One region of the Haloactinomyces albus genome, then DNA from elsewhere that is predicted to be linked to it. Evidence: riboswitches for the same ligand, from Rfam matches in the RefSeq annotation. Region 1 holds a riboswitch; the other holds the start of a gene.

Evidence for each region. Region 1 has a riboswitch for cobalamin ahead of JOF55_RS04190 (VWA domain-containing protein). Riboswitches for the same ligand answer to the same signal wherever they lie in the genome.
Region 2: it holds a riboswitch for cobalamin, as region 1 does, so the genes downstream of both, JOF55_RS00510 (ABC transporter substrate-binding protein) here and JOF55_RS04190 (VWA domain-containing protein) in region 1, are expected to answer to the same signal.

Annotation. Positions count from the first base shown of each region.
Region 1 is NZ_JAVDXW010000001.1:898,909-902,899, forward strand. It holds gene JOF55_RS04190 (VWA domain-containing protein) at 152-2,338, opposite strand; cobalamin riboswitch at 2,374-2,558, opposite strand; gene JOF55_RS04195 (GNAT family N-acetyltransferase) at 2,694-3,161, opposite strand; gene JOF55_RS04200 (adenosine deaminase) at 3,389-3,991, shown strand, end outside.
Region 2 is NZ_JAVDXW010000001.1:98,505-102,495, reverse strand. It holds gene JOF55_RS00520 (acyl-CoA dehydrogenase) at 1-778, opposite strand, end outside; gene JOF55_RS00515 (TetR family transcriptional regulator) at 959-1,714, shown strand; cobalamin riboswitch at 1,883-2,060, shown strand; gene JOF55_RS00510 (ABC transporter substrate-binding protein) at 2,123-3,151, shown strand; gene JOF55_RS00505 (FecCD family ABC transporter permease) at 3,148-3,991, shown strand, end outside.

The sequences.
Region 1 (3,991 bases):
CAAGAAGACGCCCCCGCACTCAACCAGCCTGGGGGTCGCCGGGAGTGCGGGGGCGTTTTGGGTCCACCCCTGGGGGTCAGGTGGACACCGAAAAGCCTAACAGCACACCGCGCCTTTGTCGTCTCTTCCCGGCGTTGTCATCAAAATGAAATCAAGCGGCCTGAGGACTGCCCTCCCGTGCGGCCCGGACCACTCCGGCGACGTTATCCGCCGACAGTTCATCCAGCCGCAGACACGCAGCCCCCAGGACCGTGGCGACGCGGTTGGCCAGCCCGAGTCGTACCGGCCCGTTCTCGCAGTCGACGACCACTGCGGCAACTCCGAGTTCGGCCACCAGTTTCGCCGCCCCCAGCGCGTCATCCAACGCCTGACCGGTGCCTTTCCCCTTGCCGGTGTCTTTCTCCTGCCCGGAACCGGTGTTCGCACCGACAGTGGCCTTGCCGTCGGTCAGCAGCACCAGCAGCGGACGACGCTGCGGATCGCGGATCCGCTCGGTGGCCACCACCGAGCGCGCGGTCAACAGTCCGCCCGCCAGCGGAGTCCGGCCGCCCGTGCGCAAACGGCGCATCCGCGCGGCGGCAGTCTCCACAGAGGAAGTCGGGGGCAGCACCACCTCCCCGGAATCCCCTCGGAACGTCACCACACCGACCTTGTCCCGGCGCTGGTAGGCATCGCGGAGCAAGGACAGCACGGCGCCGCTGACCGCCGACATCCGCTCCCGCGCGGCCATCGATCCCGAGGCATCCACCGCGAACAACACGAGGTTGCTTTCCCGGCCCTCACGCACGCCATACCGCAGGTCCTCGGAGCGAAGCAACAGCCCGGAGCCTTGCCGTCCCCGCGGGAGCTGATGCGGTGCCGCCGCCGACAAAGTCGCCTGCAGGTGGATTCCGCTCCCGTCCACAGCGGAGGACCGAATCACCTGCCCGGTGCGTGATCGCGAGCGGGAACGTCGACCCGGAGCACCCTCACCCAGGCCGGGGACCTCCAGCAGCCGCGCACGAAAGGCCGGGCTCGGGGTGGTCGGCTCGCGTTCCCGGGGTGCCTTGCCCGATTCGTCGGACTGCGTGTCATCGGGGCGAGCCCCGTTTCCGCCGGATCGGCCGTTCGAGGGTGACTGATCGGTGTCCTGCGGTGTGTCCTGCGGTGGGCCGCCCCCGGGGCCACCGTCCGGGTCATCGGGTCCGTCATCGTCGGGACCTCCGCCGTCGGGACCTCCGCCATCCGGTCCGTCCGGCGGCTCGTCCCCATCGTCGGTGCCGTCCTCCTCCGCGGCGCCACTCTCCTCGCCGCTGCCCGCGGATTCGGCCGCATCGGACAGTGCCTGCTGCAACTGCTCCTCCTCGACCCCCGGCTCGTCGAAGGGATCTCGCCGCCTGCGGTGCGGCAGCGCCAGTCGCGCCGCCGCCTCCACATCGGTCTGCCCCACCGCATCCGCACCACGCCACGCCGCGTGCGCCACCGCAGTACGCGCGAGCACCAGGTCCGCACGCATTCCGTCCACTTCGAACGCAGCGCACAGTGCCGCGATGCGGCGGACCTCCGAGTCCGGCAGGACGACGGAGCCGACGCGCCGCCGAGCCGCCGAGATCCGGGCGGCGAGGTCGGCATCCTCCTCGGCCCAGCGCCGAGCGAACCCGACCGGATCGGACTCGAAAGCCAACCGGCGCCGCACCACCTCGGTGCGGGTCTCGACCTCGCGCGAGGCCGACACGTGCACGGTGAGTCCGAAACGGTCCAGCAACTGCGGGCGCAACTCCCCCTCTTCGGGGTTCATCGTGCCCACCAGCAGGAACGAGGCCGCGTGGGACATCGACATTCCCTCGCGCTCGACGTGGGCACGCCCCATGGCCGCGGCATCCAGCAGCAGATCCACCAAGTGGTCGTGCAGCAGGTTCACCTCGTCGACATAGAGCACGCCACGGTGCGCCGAGGCGAGCAGTCCCGGCTGGTAAGCACGGACACCTTCGGTGAGCGCCCGCTCGACGTCGAGCGAACCGACCAACCGGTCCTCCGTGGCACCGACCGGAAGCTCGACGAGCTGCGCGGCCCGCTGGGCCATCTCCGCGCCATCGTGCGGTCCATCCGGGCACGCGGAGTCGGGCTCGTGCGGATCACAGCCGAAACGGCAGTCGGCCACGACATCCAGCGCAGGCAACAATGCCGCCAGTGCGCGCACGATGGTGGACTTGGCGGTGCCCTTCTCACCTCGCACGAGCACACCGCCGATACGCGGGTGTACGGCATTGAGCAACAGGGCGAGTTGCAGATCGTCATGTCCGACGACGGCGGAGAACGGATACCGCACGGTCGCGGGAACCGACACAGCAGCGGTCATGCCTGGCATTCCTTCCTCGGGTCACGGACGCCCCGGGTTGTGCGGCAAGAAGCGGCAGTGTCCTGACTCCCGGATCCACGCGTTCCTCCGGCCTTCCCAGGGATTGCCCCGGTGGCTCTCGCGGGAGGAACGCTCCCCGGTCACAGTGGCGCCGACCGTGCCGGATTCGCACCGGCTTCCTGGCCACTCCTTGCTGGGACCGCTGTGCATCGTCTCAGAATTCCCGAGCCCGGCCAACGCCACGGCACCGTGTTGTAACTCGCACCACGTCCGACAGCTGTTCGGGGACTCGTCCGACGCCACGGCCGGAGGTTCGTCGCGGCGGATTTCTGCAGTTTCGCGCGAAACTGCATTTTTACGGGCGCGCTCCGGGATTACGGCACATGTCGATGTGCGGGATACCGTCCTCCTCGTAGGCCTCACCCGACTCGACGAAACCGAAGGAGCGATAGAAGTCGACCGTGTCGACCTGGGCCGACAACACCGCCGGTGCCCTGCGGATTTCCGCGACGGCCGCACGCATGAGCTTGGCACCCAAGCCCATCCCTCGAGCGCCCTGCGCGGTGCAGACCCGACCGATGCGGACGGTGCCCTCGGTATCCTCCAGCAGCCGCAGATAACCCAGGACCCGGCCGTCGGGGGAGTCGATCCACAAGTGCCGGGTGCTCGATTCGAGATCCCGACCGTCGAGTTCGGCATAAGCGCACTGCTGCTCGACCACGAAGACATCGACCCGCAGTCGCAGCATGCGATACAGGTCGGCCGCATCGAGATCGGCCGTATAGGCGCGGTGTACCGAGGTAGCGAGGGGCTGCAGGTCCACCTTTCCTGCTTACCACAGTGCCCCGGACGCCCATCGCCGCCGGTGTTGGAGGAATCCACGAATCCACAGCGGCGCCGGGGACGGCTTCTTGGGGGTTTCGTGCTGGCGGCGCGACCGGTGTACTTGATGTACTGATGTTCATCGCACGGCCCGCGACGCGGGGCGGCGGAAGCATGGACGAGCGGCGACGACGAGAGGAAGGCACATTGAGTCCTGATCCGGCCGGTATGGCGCTGTCGTTGCCGAAGGCTGAACTGCACATACACATCGAGGGCGCGCTGGAGCCGGAGTTGGCGTTCGAGTGTGCTCGCCGCAACGGGATCCTCCTGCCGTATGCCGATGTCGATGACCTACGGCGGCGTTACGACTTCAGCAACCTGCAGTCGTTCCTCGACCTGTACTACACGGGCATGAACGTGCTGCGCACAACACGGGACTTCACCGAGCTGGCGGACAGCTACCTGGCGCGGGCACGGGAGCAGGGCGTGCGCCATGCCGAGATCTTCTTCGATCCGCAGGCCCACACCCTTCGCGGCGTGGAACTGTCGACCGTGCTCGACGGGCTGGAGGCCTCCCTGGCGACGAGCCGGGAGCGCTTCGGGATCTCCACCCGGTTGATCGCGTGCTTTCTCCGCGACCGCGGTCCCGAGGAAGCCATGGCCACCTTCGACGCGCTGCTGCCCCATGCCGATCGGATCACCGGTGTCGGGCTGGACTCCGCGGAGTCCGGGTATCCGCCGGATGCCTTCGCCGCGGTGTTCTCCCGGGCTCGAGAGGCCGGGTTGTCCCTGGTGGCACATGCCGGAGAGGAAGGCCCACCCGAATACGTC
Region 2 (3,991 bases), 800 kb from region 1:
CCTGGGCGATGCCCAGGGCCTGCGCACCGATGGTGGGGCGGGTGTGATCCAGGGTGCGCAGGGCCGTTTTGAATCCGGTGCCCGGTTCGCCGATGATGCGGTCGCCGGGGATGGTGCAGTCGTTGAAGTGGATTTCGGCAGTCGGCGACCCCTTGATGCCCAGCTTCTTCTCCTTGCCGCCGACCTCGAAACCCGGGTCGTCGGCGTGCACGACGAAGGCGCTGATGCCGTTGGCTCCCTGGTCGGGGTCGGTCACGGCCATGACCGTGTACCAGCTCGATTCTCCGCCGTTGGTGATCCAGCACTTGGTGCCGTTGAGTACCCAGTTGTCGCCGTCTTGCCGGGCGCGGGTTTTCATCGAGGCCGCGTCCGAGCCCGCCTCGCGTTCGGACAGGGCGTAGGAGGCCATCGCAGCACCGGAGGCGATCGAGGGCATCACCTGCTGCTTGAGCTCCTCGGAGGCCGACAGCAGGATCGGCATGGTGCCGAGCTTGTTGACCGCCGGGATCAGTGACGAGGAACCGCACACGCGGGCGACCTCCTCGATGACGATGCAGGTCGCCACCGAGTCCGCACCCTGGCCGCCGTAGGAATCGGGGACGTGCACCGCCGCGAAACCGGACTTGACCAGTGCCTCGAAGGCCTCGCGCGGGAAGCGTTCCTGCTCGTCGCACTCGGCGGCGTAGGGGGCGATCTCCTTTTCGGCCATCGCCCGCACCGCCTCGCGCAGGGCATTGTGCTCGTCGGCCAACTGGTAGGTCTCGAAGCTGGGATTCACCACGCGCCTCCTGTCCGCAGCGTTACCGCTGATCGTGCCTGATTCGGTCCCGGCATCAGGCAGGGCAGGGAGGGACCTCGTGCCGAGAACCGGACCGTGGGAACGGCCGCCTGCATGCCGCAACACCGATCGTAACGGCACTGAGTGCCATTAGCAATCCGCTCCTGTTACATTTCGGTCATGCCCGAGGCCGCCGCACCCGCCCCGAAGCCCCGCGCCGGACGCACCGTCACCGGACGCAGGCGACTTCGCAGCGCGCTCGCGGTGGCCGCGCTGGACCTGTTCGCCGCGCAGGGCTACGAGGCCACCACGGTCGAGGACATCGCCGAGGAGGTCGGCGTCGGCCGTCGGACGTTCTTCCGGTACTTCCGGTCCAAGGAGGAAGTCGTCTTTCCCGATCACGACGAGCGACTCGCTGCCGTGGTCGAACGCTTGGAGGCCGCCGACACCGCCGAATCACCGTTGTCGGTGGTCGGTGACACGGCCGAGGTGGTGCTGGAGATGTATCTGGCCGAACCGGAGATCTCGCTCAAGCGCTTCGCATTGACCCGAACGGTGCCGTCGCTGCGGGACAGGGAGATCGCCAGCATCGACCGCTACCAGCGTGTCTTCGCCCGTTACCTGCGGTACCGGTACGGCGAGGAGCCCCACGGTGACCTGCGCGCGGCGGTGGGGGCTGCCGCAGTCGTCGCCACGCACAACCACATCCTGCGGCAATGGCTCAGAAGCGGCGGCGCCACCGACGCGCACGGCGCGCTGCGCGAAGCACTCCGACTTGTCGCCGCAGCAGTGGAGGATTCCTGGGGCGGGCAGGAGACACGCCGCGAGGCCGAGTCCACCGACCAGGTCGTGGTCGGTGTGGTGAAAACGGCCGCCTCCGCAGCGGATGTCCGGGCACGGATCGAGGATGTGCTCCGCGAGCTGCCGGACGAGTAAGCTCATGGCACCCGGTGCCATGAGGCCTCGCAAATTACATGCCATCATTATTTAGTAATTATTACTGTTTCAGTGTTGAGTAAAATAAATCCTTCACCCAACACACCACCAACACCGCAACGACAAGCGAAAATCGATCAACCCGGAAACCCTGGCCAAGAAGCACCCTGATAGCTTGCCGCTGCCAGTCGAACCCTTGATGGGCCAGGGAATCCGGTGCGAATCCGGAGCTGACGCGCAGCGGTGAGGGTGACGGGCGAGGCATTGGCCACTGGATGAGCATCCGGGAAGGCGCCTCGTCCGCGTGATCCCGAGTCCGAAAACCTGCTGGCATCTCCGGGCTGCTACTGCGGCCCGGGGCACAACCGCCAGACTCCGCGACTGAGTCTTTGAGGGAAAGGGATCGCCATGGCGCCATCGCGCCGTATGCTGCCGCTTGCCGGTTCGCTCGTGTTCATCGTGGGACTGCTCACTGCGTGTGGTGGGGACTTCCCCACCGGCAGGGTAGAGGAGAGCATCGCGGGTTACCCGAGAACGATCGAAAACGGTGGCAGGGAGATCACGCTCGAATCCCCGCCCGAGCGGGCGGTCTCGCTCAATCAGGGATCGACCGAGATCCTGTTGTCTCTCGGTCTCGCCGACAGGATGGTCGGCACCGCGACGTGGACCGATCCGGTACTGCAAGGACTCGAGGCGGCGAATGCCACGGTTCCCCGGCTGGCGGACAACGAGCCTTCCTTCGAGCGGGTGCTGGCCGAGGAACCGGACTTCGTGTCGGCTTCGTTCGAGGCCACCGTGCAAAGAGTCGCTTCACGCGCCGACTTCGGCGAACTTGGTGTGCCCCTGTACGTATCCCCGGCCGACTGCATCAAGAACAACGAGGGGGATGGCGATGGCCGGCGTGGCAAGCTGTTGACGATGCGGAGCATCTACGGCGCGGTTCGCGATATCGCGCGGGTTTTCGGAGTCGAGCAGCGCGGCGAGGAACTGGTCGCCGCGCTGCGGGGACGGATGAACAAGGCCACTGAGGACATCGATGCCTCCGGTGTGACCATGCTGTACTGGTTCGCGAACTCCGAGTCGCCGTACATGGCCGGTTGCTGCGGCGCGCCGGGCATCATCACCGATGCGGTCGGGGCGAAGAACGTCTTCGATGACACCCGTGCGGAATGGCCACAGGTCAACTGGGAAACCGTCGCCGCCCGCAATCCCGATGTTCTTGTTCTCGGCGATCTCACCCGCCGGAGTCAGACCGCCGAAACGGCGGCGAGCAAAATCGAGTTCCTCGAGTCCAACCCGGTCACTCGGCACATGGCGGCGGTTCGCAACCAGCGGTACATCCTGCTGAGTGGTGCCGCCATGAATCCCTCGATCCGCACGGTCAACGGGGTGGAGAAGGTGGCCGGGGCGCTGCGCGCATTCGGGCTCGCCGGTTGAGTGCGCTCTCGACCCGCGCCGGAGTCCGGGGGACGGCCACCTTGTGGGTTGGTGGCCTGGTGCTGCTGGTCCTGTCCATTGCGTTTGCGATCACGATCGGTCCTGCCGACCTCGCTCTCGGCGCTGTCTGGGCGGTCGTCGCCGAGCACATCGGTCTGGGTGAGTCGGGGCTTTCGCTGATTCGCGACGGGATCGTTTGGCAGCTGCGTCTTCCGCGCACGTTGCTGGCCGCTGTGTGCGGTGCGGGTCTGGGAATGTGCGGGGTGGTCATGCAGTCGCTGCTGCGCAATCCGCTCGCCGATCCGTTCGTGCTCGGCATTTCCTCGGGCGCATCCACGGGTGCGGTGCTGGTGGTGGTGCTGGGGATCGGCAGCGGCATGGTGTCGCTGTCCACCGGCGCGTTTTTCGGGGCACTGTGTTCGTTCGCCCTTGTCCTGCTGCTGGCCCGTGCGGTGGGCGGGACGCCGGACCGTGTGCTGCTGGCCGGTGTCGCGGCAATGCAGCTGTTCTCGGCGCTGACCTCGTTCATCGTGATGTCCTCGGCCGATGCCGAGCAGACGCGTGGGGTGCTGTTCTGGTTGCTGGGATCGTTGAGTGGCGCGGACTGGTTCGACGTGGGGCTGTGTGCTTGTGTCCTGGGCATCGTGCTACTGGTGTGTGCTGCCAAGGCCACTGTGCTCGATGCGTTCACTTTCGGGCAGGATGCCGCGGCCTCGCTGGGGGTCTCCGTGGCCCGGAGCCGGTCGTTGCTTCTCCTGGTGACCGCATTGCTGACGGCGACGTTGGTGAGTGCCGCCGGGGCGATCGGGTTTGTCGGGCTCGTGCTGCCGCATGCCGCTC